DNA from 4 places in the Alteromonas pelagimontana genome. Region 3 is predicted to be linked to each of the others. Evidence: predicted binding sites of a transcription regulator. Region 3 holds the regulator's gene; each other region holds the start of a gene.
The links. Region 3 encodes sigma-54, which starts transcription at its own class of promoters, with help from an activator protein. Its sites were predicted from a motif close to GTTGGCACGNNNNTNGNNT; they were not measured.
Positions count from the first base shown of each region.

Region 1: a site for sigma-54 is predicted at 1,746-1,764, ahead of glnA (glutamate--ammonia ligase). Genes of this name have one in related genera too.
Region 2: a site for sigma-54 is predicted at 1,864-1,882, ahead of flgA (flagellar basal body P-ring formation chaperone FlgA). Genes of this name have one in related genera too.
Region 4: a site for sigma-54 is predicted at 1,438-1,456, ahead of CA267_RS16875 (DUF1328 domain-containing protein). Genes of this name have one in related genera too.

Region 1 covers NZ_CP052766.1:1,016,581-1,019,751, reverse strand. The annotation lists gene CA267_RS04715 (Ig-like domain-containing protein) at 1-161, opposite strand, end outside; gene glnA (glutamate--ammonia ligase) at 267-1,676, opposite strand; gene typA (translational GTPase TypA) at 2,165-3,171, shown strand, end outside.
Region 2 covers NZ_CP052766.1:3,200,313-3,203,483, forward strand. The annotation lists gene flgN (flagellar export chaperone FlgN) at 63-494, opposite strand; gene flgM (flagellar biosynthesis anti-sigma factor FlgM) at 504-839, opposite strand; gene flgA (flagellar basal body P-ring formation chaperone FlgA) at 1,011-1,763, opposite strand; gene CA267_RS14050 (chemotaxis protein CheV) at 1,902-2,831, shown strand; gene CA267_RS14055 (CheR family methyltransferase) at 2,847-3,171, shown strand, end outside.
Region 3 covers NZ_CP052766.1:1,173,671-1,176,841, forward strand. The annotation lists gene lptA (lipopolysaccharide transport periplasmic protein LptA) at 1-99, shown strand, start outside; gene lptB (LPS export ABC transporter ATP-binding protein) at 99-824, shown strand; gene CA267_RS05385 (RNA polymerase factor sigma-54) at 903-2,390, shown strand; gene hpf (ribosome hibernation promoting factor) at 2,421-2,708, shown strand; gene ptsN (PTS IIA-like nitrogen regulatory protein PtsN) at 2,717-3,160, shown strand.
Region 4 covers NZ_CP052766.1:3,828,999-3,832,169, forward strand. The annotation lists gene CA267_RS16865 (efflux RND transporter permease subunit) at 1-47, shown strand, start outside; gene CA267_RS16870 (hypothetical protein) at 997-1,191, opposite strand; gene CA267_RS16875 (DUF1328 domain-containing protein) at 1,220-1,396, opposite strand; gene yfbR (5'-deoxynucleotidase) at 1,834-2,478, shown strand; gene CA267_RS16885 (ferritin-like domain-containing protein) at 2,540-2,986, opposite strand.

The DNA.
Region 1 (3,171 bases), 160 kb from region 3:
TCAAGTTCCACGGGTTCGCTGTTTTTAACAGAAGTGTCAGTATACAGAACGGTGCCGTCTTCAAGCTCCACTTTATAGAGTGGTTCTTGCTCAGCATGAGTGGCAAAAACTACTGCAGGTAGCACCAGTAGCAGTGTGGTAAAACGAAGCACTGTAATCATAACCGTAGCATAGTAGAAAAACCGTTAAACGTATATTAGTACAATCAGACAGTCACAAAAAAGCCCGCATAAGCGGGCTTGGTATCATTATGGATAACGAAGAGTTTATACGCTGTAGTACAAGTCAAACTCAACTGGGTGAGTAGACATCTTCAATGTAAGGACTTCTTCATATTTAAGCGCGATATACGCATCAATCATGTCATCAGTCATAACGCCGCCTGCTTTCAGGAAGTCGCGATCATTATCCAACGCTTGCAAAGCCATTTCCAGTGAATCGGCTACGGTTGGAATATCCTTCGCTTCTTCAGGAGGCAAATCATACAAATCTTTATCCATGGCGTCGCCAGGGTGAATCTTGTTTTTAATACCATCAAGACCCGCCATCATCATTGCAGCAAAGGCTAGATAAGGGTTGGCAGTTGGGTCAGGGAATCGCACTTCGATACGGCGCGCTTTGTCACTCGTAACGTAAGGGATTCGAATTGAAGCCGAACGGTTGCGGGCGGAATAAGCCAGCATTACCGGTGCTTCAAAGCCAGGCACTAAGCGCTTGTATGAGTTAGTCGATGCATTGGTGAATGCATTAAGCGCACGAGCATGCTTGATAATGCCGCCGATATAGAACAGCGCTTCGTCTGACAGACCCGCATATTTATCACCAGCAAAGATATTCTTTCCATCTTTAGAAATGGATTGGTGAACATGCATACCTGAACCGTTGTCGCCGACAATAGGCTTAGGCATAAAGGTGGCTGTTTGGCCATAAGCGTGAGCAACGTTATGGACCACATACTTATAGATCTGAATTTCATCCGCCTTTTTAACCAGCGTATTAAACTCACAGGCAATTTCATTTTGACCTGCGGTAGCCACTTCGTGATGGTGAGCTTCAATGCGCAGACCCATTTCTTCCATTACCAGACACATTGCTGCACGTGTATCATGCGCACTGTCTACAGGAGGTACAGGGAAATAACCGCCTTTGACACCAGGACGGTGAGCCATGTTACCGCCTTCAAAATCTTCACCTGAATTCCATTTTGCTTCTGCAGAATCGATCTTAAAGAATGAGCCTGCCATATCAGTGTGGAATTTTACATCATCAAACAGGAAGAATTCTGGTTCCGGACCAAAAAAGGCTGTGTCACCGATACCGGTCGACTTTAAGTATTCTTCCGCACGGCGCGCAACTGAGCGCGGGTCACGATCGTAACCTTCCATTGTATTTGGCTCAAGAATATCACACCGGATATTTACCTGCGTTTCTTCAGCAAACGGATCCAACACCGCTGTGGTTGGGTCCGGCATTAGGACCATGTCTGATTCGTTGATGCTTTTCCATCCAGAAATAGAAGAACCATCAAACATCTTTCCTTCTTCGAAGAATTCTTCGTCGACAAGGGATGCAGGGATAGATACGTGTTGTTCTTTCCCTTTAGTATCGGTAAAGCGTAAATCTACAAATTTCGCCTCACTCTCTTGTATCAGTTCTAATGCCTTTTCTACTGACATCGTGTCCTCCAGGTTTTTATGTAAAAATGCAGAGTGAAAATTTTCACCCCAACAAGATAAGAAATTTTGAAGCGATATTCATGCCAGCTGCACAAAAGCCCGCCCATCAAGCATAGCCCGAAGCGAATCCACCAATACAGAAATAATTCGCACCAATTTGGTGCTTGGTTGTTCCATAATCGTGCAAGCGGTGCGGCCGCTGATGTCTTAGACTAGAGGAATCTACAAACGATCGCTACTGCATTTGCAGATTCTACTGCCGCTTCTATAATTTACTGCTTACAGGAGATTTTCTGAACATGTCACAGATGGTGTCGGGTTTTGCTTTATACAGGTTCCTCGCGTAAAAATAATTCGTTAAAAAAAGATGCGCAAATGCAACGGATTTTCTGTACAATCCGCGCACATTTTTATTGTTCAGATCAAGCAATCAAATCTTCGCGGCATATCTCCTTGCACTCGCGCCGATTTAAACAGGCTCTAACTCCATGATTACCACTGATATTACGAAATTAAGAAACATCGCGATCATCGCGCACGTTGACCACGGTAAAACTACCTTGGTTGATAAACTGCTTCAGCAGTCAGGCACCCTGGAAAGCCGCGGCGAAGTCCAGGAACGAGTCATGGACTCTAACGACATTGAAAAAGAACGCGGCATTACGATTTTAGCTAAAAACACCGCTATCAACTGGAACGATTACCGCATTAATATTGTGGACACCCCAGGACACGCTGATTTCGGTGGCGAGGTAGAGCGGGTAATGTCTATGGCTGATTCTGTGCTGTTGCTGGTTGACGCTCAGGAAGGCCCAATGCCACAAACACGGTTTGTAACGCAGAAAGCTTTTGCTCAAGGGTTAAAGCCAATTGTTGTTATCAATAAAATTGACAAACCCGGTGCGCGTCCTGATTGGGTTATGGACCAGGTTTTCGATTTGTTTGACAACCTTGGCGCGACAGATGAACAATTGGATTTCCAGGTTGTTTATGCATCTGCTCTGAATGGTTGGGCATCTTTGGATGCTGACAAACAAGAGCCTGATATGACGGCGTTGTTCCAAACTATCGTCGATCAAGTAGAAGCGCCGCAGACGGATCCGAATGGACCGTTTCAGATGCAAATTTCACAGCTGGACTACAACTCTTACGTTGGCGTTATTGGTATTGGGCGTGTGGCCCGCGGTAATGTTAAAGTTAACCAGCAAGTCACGATTGTTACTGCTGAGGGTAAAAAGCGTAATGGTAAGGTAGGTCAGGTATTAGGCTATCTTGGTCTTGATCGTCATGATGTCGATTTGGCTCATGCCGGAGATATTATTGCTATTACCGGCCTTGGTGAACTGAAAATTTCCGACACCATTTGTGACGTGAATACCGTAGAAGCTTTACCGCCGTTAACGGTAGATGAACCCACAGTGACTATGACCTTTCAGGTTAATACCTCGCCGTTTTCCGGTAAAGAAGGTAAATACGTAACCTCGCGTAATATTCT
Region 2 (3,171 bases), 2.0 Mb from region 3:
GTTTTTTACTAATCCGTAATGCTGTGTGCTCTGAGTTGATCACACGTCACAGTGGATTCAAATTACGCGCTTACGCCTTTTCCTAAGCCTGAGCCTTTAGGTTTACCGCTTTTATCATAGGTGAGGGATTCTTTGGCGCGAACTTCAAGCATTAAATTGCGCAGATGTGTCAACCGTAGCTGACCCTGTTCTACTGCTTTTTGATTAATAGTCGTTTTGTACTTACATTGATCTACAAGCTTTTTCGCATCATCAACCAGAGCGTCAATATCGTCCGATATTTCATTCTGAGCCGCTGATGCCTGATATTGCTTGTCGACTGCGAGATCCAGGCGCTGAACTTCTTCAAGAGTCTGCTCCTTTTCCTCAAGCAAATTCATTAGCGCTTCAGCATCTCGTGAGCTAATAAGGTGCAGTTCTTGATCAAGCAAGCTGGCTAATTTTTCCAGGTTAGTTACCTGATTCTCCAACATTGACTGAAGTGACTGCACCATGAATTACCTCTAAGATTTCAGGCCAAAAACCTGGCCTTCTAAATGGGCGATCTTTTTCGCCACAGAATCAGCATCGACACGATATTCGCCGCTTTGAATCGCCTTTTTAAGCTTATCGACCTTTTCCTGATCAATTGGCGCTTCTGCACTTTTCTTCTGCACCTGATTTAATTGCTGTGCAGACTGAGTCAGCGAAACCGAATCCTGACGAGGCGCCGTGGTGGTTGCAGCTTTGTTAGCTACCTCCTGCTGAACAGCACCCTGATTCTGTTGTTGCTGATTACTGATTTTCGTATTATCCAGTGGCGCTTTTGGTGCCCCACTATTTACATTATTAATTGCCATAATTATTCATCCGCTACCTATAACACCGCCTCGAATATGTTATCGGCAGGGCTATCCTATTCTTTAGCACATTTTTTGTCTACTTGGCGAGCCGTAGCCACTAATTTTATCACGCAAATTTTAAACCCGACAAAACGCTGCCAAAACATACGCTAACGGATAACAACGCTTTTATAAACGAACCACGACTTCTTGCACACTGGCGACTTCCGCGATAACAGATTTGCGCGAGCTAGCGTTTAATACTTCAATATTATCACCTATTACGCCATCCTGTTGAGCGATTCCTGCCGTCTTTACCTGCATGCCAGATAATTGAGCGCTAATAGTAATACGATCGCCTTCGCAAACGAAGCATAACATATTTGCTTGAATGGGTTGGCCCTGCCGTACACGATGTTTCATTCGCGCGCCGATTAAGGGCTTGATGTCGTTATACGCCGTGTGACGCAACCGATTAATTTCGATATCGGCCAAACGTAAATTTTCTGAAGTTAATACTGTTCCCGGGCTTATCATTCCCGCTGTAACTGCAATTGTGCGAGTTCGCAGCACTCTTGCGTTGGTAAACACATACCAGTCATTTTGTTTGCAGCTTACGCGAACAGAAATATAAGACTGAGCCAGTGCTTCTGAATCGGCGTGATACTGAAAATCGGTGGGGCAGGAAGGTATAGCAATACGATCATCAATATCAGCAACCTCAATGACGATGTTATCCTGATTGTGTCGATCTCCGATGGCTTCAAGAAGATAAGCTTTGGCGCCGTTTTGAAGATCTTTATGTTTATTCTTCTCAGGCTGTGCAAAAGCCGTAAAACTGGTTAAGCTCACCAATAACGCGCCGATTAAGGCGGGGACAAAGAAAGACGTTTTCATATTCATTTCGCGCATATTCACTTTTTCATGTTCAGTTGGTGTCATTTTGTCTATGATTAAGAGAGCAGAGTCTGACGGTACGCCGCACGTTAAAAGTGTCACTTTTTTGGCGATTTTACTGCTAATCATTTAGTGATATGGTTCAACGCAATGATCGTGCCCAATTTAAAGTAGAGGTAATGTATGTCAGGTATTCTTGACTCCGTTAACCAGCGGACACAGTTGGTAGGCCAAAACCGGTTAGAGTTGCTTTTGTTCAGACTTAACGGCAGACAAAGGTTTGGTATCAACGTTTTTAAAGTCCGTGAGGTTTTACAGTGTCCGCCTCTAACGGCGATTCCTAAGCTTAATAAACTAGTAAGAGGCATTGCGCATATCCGCGGGCAGACTATTTCTGTTATTGATTTAAGCATGGCCACCGGCGGACGACGCATTGAGGATTTATCTTCTGCCTTTATTGTTATTGCAGAATACAACCGCTCGGTACAGGGATTTCTGGTAGGTGCGGTCGAGCGCATTATTAACACCAACTGGGATGCTATAATGCCGCCTCCGCAGGGTACCGGCAGGGCGAGCTATTTAACAGCTGTTACCCAGGTTGAAAATGAACTCATTGAAATTTTGGACGTAGAAAAGATATTAAATGAGATTTCCCCGCTAAATACGGAAGTAAGCCAGGATGTAGCGGCTACGTTATCTACAGAAGGTAATGAAAATAAAATTATTTTTATTGCGGATGATTCTTCGGTTGCTCGTAGCCAAATTAAAAAGGCATTAACCGCGATTGGGTTGGAAATTGAAGTCGCCAAAAATGGTCTGGAAGCACTGAACCGCCTGAAGGAAATTGCGGCAGAAACCGGCGATGTTACCAATCGGGTGGGCGTGTTGGTCTCTGACATTGAAATGCCAGAAATGGATGGTTATACCCTAACCGCCGAAATAAAAAATACACCGGAACTGTCTAAGCTTCATGTGGTTTTACATACATCGTTAAGTGGTGTTTTTAATCAGGCCATGGTGCAAAAGGTAGGAGCTGATGACTTCATTGCCAAGTTCCATCCGGATGAACTGGCAACAGCAGTACAAAAATGGCTGGTCAAAAATAACGGTTAAAAAGGCGCCGATAGTTTGAAAAATAAAGAAGTGTCGCTGGAAAGTTACCGTCAATTTGGGCGCTTTCTGGAACAGCAGTGCGGCATCGTATTAGGTGATAACAAACAATATCTTGTTCGCAGCCGCTTGTCATCGTTACTTTATCAGTATGATTATGACAGTTTAGATGCCCTTGTTAACGCTACAATTCAAGGCGGAAACCGCGGGTTGTTGCAATCTGTTATAGATGCTATGACCACCAATGAAACCTTGTGGTTTCGTGATGGTTATCCTTTTGAACTGTTAATTAAAGACATTCTTCCTACCTATGCAGCGGCAAATAAACGTCTTCGCATTTGGA
Region 3 (3,171 bases):
TTTCGGCCAGACGCAGTGAACAGCCCGAAAAAAAGTGAAGGTGAAAACCAATCGGAAAAACCACAAGAGAACCCAGAATCAGAGGAATCACAGAAGTAATGGCCACCTTGTCCGTCAGTCATCTGGCGAAATCCTATAAATCCCGTCAGGTAGTACGAGATGTCAGCCTTTCTGTATCCACCGGGCAGATTGTCGGATTATTGGGCCCTAACGGTGCCGGAAAAACCACCACCTTTTACATGATAGTAGGGCTCGTATCATTAGATAAAGGTAAAATCTTTATCGATGATAACGAGTTAACCCATCAACCCATGCACGAACGGGCCAGAAAAGGCATAGGATATTTGCCGCAGGAAGCCTCTATTTTCCGAAAACTGACAGTGCATGAAAATATTATGGCTATCCTGCAGACGCGGAAAGGCTTATCCTCTGTACAACAGGAAGAAGAAGCCGACGCGCTACTTGATGAATTTAATATCAACCATATACGTAATAGTACGGGTATGAGTTTGTCAGGCGGTGAACGGCGCCGAGTCGAAATTGCACGCGCGCTGGCTGCCAACCCTCAATTTATTTTACTCGATGAGCCCTTCGCCGGAGTTGACCCGATTTCGGTTAATGATATAAAGAAGATCATCCAACATTTGCGTGACCGTGGAATAGGGATCCTAATCACAGACCATAACGTACGTGAAACCCTGGACGTCTGTGAAGAAGCCTACATTGTAAGTCACGGCGAGTTGATCGCTCAAGGTAGTGCTGAACAGGTATTAAGTAATCAAAAAGTACGGGATGTATACCTTGGTGAACAATTCAGGCTATAGTAAAGATATGAAGAACCTGCATATCTTATTGTTTATTAACGGATGCAAGCGTACACGAGCATTGAAATTAAGACGTAGATGAAACCATCTTTACAGCTAAAATTTAGTCAACAGTTAACTATGACGCCCCAATTGCAGCAGGCAATTAAACTGCTGCAATTGTCGACGCTGGATCTTCAACAGGAAATTCAGGAAGCTCTGGATTCCAATCCCCTATTGGAGGTGGATGAAGGGAACGATGATGTCGGTGAGAAAAACAATCTCGACAATGACGACTTTAATGAAACGGCAAGTACGCCGTCGGACAATATGGATACCGGCGAAGCGTTAGAGAAAAACGACCTGCCTGACGAGCTTCCTATTGATAGTACCTGGGATGAATATTATTCCGCGTCTTCTGCCCCCGCAGCGTCTTCCTCTTCTGGTGGTAGTGGTGGCGACGATGAACAGGTTTTTCAGGGTGAGACCACAGATAACATTCAGGATCATCTCTTGTGGCAGATGCGTCTGACACATTTTTCTGATACCGATCGTGCAATTGCTATGGCCATTATTGATTCCATAGACGAATCGGGATATTTAACTGTCACCGTTGAAGACATTCTACAAAGTGTAAACGACGAAGATATGGAAGATCCTATCGAAGAAGACGAAGTTGAATGTGTACTTAAGCGGATTCAAATGTTCGACCCTCTTGGTTCTGGGTCCCGTAATCCGCGGGAATGCCTGATGGTGCAGTTAAAGCAGTTCTCCCCTGATACGCCCTGGCTGGAAGAAGCCAAAATGATCATCGATGAATATGCTGATTTGTTGAGCAGCAAAGATTATCGTACGTTGATGCGCAAATCGAAGCTTAAAGAAGATCAGTTGCGCGAGGCCATGCGCTTGTTGCAAACGCTGAATCCTCGCCCCGGCAGCGCCTTAATAACCAAAGAACCGGAATACGTAATACCGGATGTGTCGGTTACCAAGAAAAACGGCCGTTGGGCAGTTGAGCTTAATCCTGACAGCCTGCCAAAGCTAAGTGTGAATCAGCAGTATGCCGCTATGAGTCGTCGTTCGAGAAACAGCAGTGACTCACAGTTCATTCGCTCTCATATGCAAGAGGCGAAATGGTTCATAAAAAGCTTAGAATCCCGCAATGATACATTGCTGAAAGTGGCTAACTGTATTGTTCAGCAGCAAATGGGCTTTTTTGAACATGGCCCTGAAATGATGAAACCTATGGTGCTAAATGATGTCGCAGAGATGGTAGACATGCATGAATCTACTATTTCGCGGGTAACCACCCAGAAATACATGCACACGCCCCGTGGGATTTTTGAGCTGAAGTACTTCTTCTCCAGCCATGTGGCGACAGATTCTGGCGGCGAGTGCTCATCTACCGCTATTCGCGCATTAATTAAAAAGCTGGTGGCAGCAGAAAAACCGAGTAAGCCGCTAAGCGACAGCAAGATTGCTCAATTGTTGGCCGAACAGGGTATAAAAGTTGCTCGGCGAACAATAGCAAAATATCGGGAGTCGTTATCGATCCCACCGTCTAACCAACGTAAAAGCCTTATCTGATAAGGCGGCTCAAAATAAGGAAGACGAAATATGCAAATCAACCTTACTGGTCATCATGTCGAGATCACTGATTCTTTGCGTAATTATGTCGAAACAAAGTTCAGCAAGTTAGAGCGTCATTTCGATCACATATCTAATGTTCATGTAATACTTAACGTAGAAAAACTTAACCAAAAAGCTGAAGCCTCCATGCATCTCAGCGGTGCTGAGGTGTTTGCATCTGCGGAAAACTTAGATATGTATGCGGCAATTGACGGTATGGTAGATAAGCTTGACAGGCAAGTTATCAAGCACAAGGAAAAGTTGAAAAAGCACTAATGCCCGTCATGGATATTCAAACTCTAATCAGCATGGACCGCACTGAATGTGCGGTCCATTGCAATAGCAAAAAACGCATCCTGGAAATCATCAGTGGTATAGCGGCCAAAAATAATCCTCAGGTAGAAGAGGCTGCGGTTCTCACTGGGTTGCTTTCTCGAGAGCGTATGGGAAGTACTGGAATCGGAAACGGTATTGCGTTACCGCATGCCAGGTTGCCGGGCCTGGATCGCGTGGTTGCCATTGTCGTTACCACTGAACCCGCTATCGATTTTGATGCTATTGATAATAAACCGGTAGATATTTTCTTTGCATTACTGGTACCAGAAGAACAAACTGAAGGACACCTACAAACATTAGCTACGGTTGCCTCTAAACTTAGTGACAGAGACACAGTTAAAGCAATTCGGAAAGCCACCACAAGCGATGATATAGTGACGGCCTTGAAATAAGCCGTCACTAC
Region 4 (3,171 bases), 1.7 Mb from region 3:
TTGCCAGGCCCAATAAGCCGCAGCAAAGTTCCAGAGAGAGCAATTAAGCTCTCTTGTCGGGAAGATAAAATTGAGCGAGTACAAAGCAAAGATTGCCGAAAAAGAGCATTTAAAATGATTGATTGACTTCGAAAGAAGAATTTAAAGTCATTGATGAAGTGTTAGATAACCCTATGACTGTTTCCGTGAAATGCTGCCAGATAAAGGCTAGTGTTCCTCAATTTGTTAAACAGCCTGCCTCTGCGGTTGTGCTTAAGGTACCGCTATTTACGCGAGAATAGCCAGCTGAAAGCCTGGGGCAGGGCACCGTGTTCATTGATCGCCGTAATTTAACCTCAATGGTTTTCGCTAACGAGCAGGGTGAACGTAAAACCTGAACCGTGAGTTAAGAGGCTTGTACTTTCCTGAAAATAAGTATAAATTTTGGGGTTGGAAACGGAGTTCTGTATTAAAGGAAAGCGCGTGGGAGCATCTAAAACGAGTAAATTAAAAGATAGATATTATTTCTTCACAAGCCATTCCTCTTCTGCCAAAGTTTGGTTGGCGTTTTTCATCTGTTGTACTATATCTTTATTCCTCGCGTATTCCCTGCTGACCATCTTTGATAGACGTCCTGACATTTCAGAGGAACAAGAATCGTCGTTATTGAAAGTAGATATTGCTGATTATACGGTTCAGCTTAGCCCCGAGGAATAAACTCTCTCTTTCTTTAGTCTCATCGCGCGGCTGACCCTTTTTCACGATTGGCCATCATTCTAATCGGCAAGGCTGTGCTCACTCAGCGCAAAAAAGCCGCGCCCGAAAAGAGATAAATGGTTTCCTCTGTTTCTGAGCTGATCAGACATCAGTGTGGATCAGTATAATGTTTGCAGCAAATTGGAAAAGCGGTTTGGCAAGTTATATTGTTTATCTGGGGTTTACTCTAGTTCGTTTTGAACTGGAACATGCGGTCATAAAAAAACCAGGTAAAAACCTGGTTTTTTTATCGTATTTCAATTAGCAATCCTGGTCTTTTGTGTCCATGCCTTCTTTAGCATCTTCACAAGCGTCTTCCACAGCGTTACCCGTATCAGTTACCACGTCGTCTAACTCTTCACCTGCATCCTCCGCAGGGCCCTGATCACAGGCGCTAAGAGACAGAGCGAACCCAGCAACCATCAAAGTTTTTAAAAATGCTTTATATGTCATCATATTCCTTTCTCCTTTATCCTAATTAATCTTAAACTCTAGGTGATTTACCGCGTAACGCATTTGCAATAAGCGAAATGACCAATAGCGCGACAAATACGAAGAATAAAAACTGAGCAATACCTGTAGCTGCACCGGCAATGCCACCGAAACCAAAAACTGCTGCAATAATGGCGATAATAAAGAATGTAATAGCCCAACCTAACATAAGTAAATCCTCTTATTGCTTCCGTAAATTCACAATAAGATATGCGCGAACTGTGCCAAATCTGCAAGCATTTGATTTTAATCCTTAAATAATAATTTTTCACGAAAGGTAGTGAGTTTTATTATTCACTATTACAAGAAGAATGCACTTTTTACACGATGCTAACAAGGTGGGACGCCTAAGTTAATCCTCATCTTCTCCTCTATATATCGAGGGCAAGAGCATGAATGAACAAACATTCAGCAGTCTTAAGTAATAAACAAAATTTATCATCGAAACGCCGTAAAACCCTTCCTGATGGCTCTGCTGGAGCATGGATGCTTAAGCAGTTCGACTAAAAAATCTTCACTTATCGCGAAAAATCATTCACGATCTCTCCCTGTCCATATCCCTGACGATCTTGATATAATCTTGCCATCCAACATCAAGGACCTTCCATGTCAAAAAATCATTCCGCCTTTATTGGGCTAATGCAGCGGGCAAAAAACGTAAAGCGTTGGCCATTAATGGCGCAGTTTCAGGATGAAATTCTTTCCACCCATATTTATGAAGCTGCTGTCGTCGCACATATGTTGGGAGCCATTGCCGCGGACGTATTTGAAGAGGATATTGATCCTGATCGGGTAGCATCTATGGCACTTTTTCATGAAGGGAGTGAGATAGCGGGAATGAGTGATATTCCTAGTCCGGTTAAATACCACGACCCTGAAACGACAACCGCAATAAAAAAACTGGAGCGCCGATTCGAGGCAATGCTGATTAAAACGCTTCCTGAAAAGCTGCAGGCTCGTTATCAGCCTCTTATTGAGCAGGACAAAGAAGATGCCCACGTACGCTTGGCGAAAGCTGCAGATGTCCTTTGTGCATATTTAAAATGTGATTACGAGCTGTCTAAATCGAACGGAGAATTTTCTAACGCCAAGCAGGAAATGGAAATTCAGCTTGGAAAGTATCGTGAGCTTCACCCGTGCGTTGACTATTTCTGTCAGGTATTTTTAGAAGATGCAAAAGGGACGTTAGATGAACAAACACGGGATTTGGACTGGGTAGAAAGAGCGAATACCCTTCATCTTTCGGAATAACTGTGAGCTTAAGTTTAACCCTACCCATGACGCCTTTCGCCATGGGTAATTTTCCTGAGGTCTACGCCGTAGCATCCTGTAAAGATTTCATTTCATCGTGACATTGCTGCATACGAACTCGGACCCGGCGAAGCTCAGTGGCGCAGTTGGCGGGCTGGTTTTCTTCCAGTGCGTCGTCAATGGCTTCGAGAACTTTGTCTTCAACTTCTTCAAGCTGGTCTACATAAGTGTGGTCTTTATTCGAACTCAGGGCGCCCAGAAGATTCGTATACATGTTGCGTACATCAACAGTCCAGTCAGAATCGGTTTCTGCATCACCTTGTTCAGAAACCGCGTAGGGCTGAAGGGCGGCTATGGCTTCCTGCTTTTCGGTAATCATTCTGGTGAACATCGCTTTCAAATTTTGCTGGGACACTTTTTCGATCCCGTCCTGATAAAATTCTATCCCACCATTCATTACTTTGATTATGTCAGTTACTTTGTCAACCTGGGGTGTTTGATTACTCATAGGAAATCTCCACATACAAAAGAAAAGAAAAAACGCCAGCCAATCTCGCAGACTTCGGTTGAATACAATGCACACTACGTTCCATAGTAAGACCGGTAATGAGTTTGTAATGTTGAACAACCTTGCTGATTAATAACAGTTTTTTGAAAACGTAAAAAGAGAGTCTGGTGTGGCGCGGGATATTG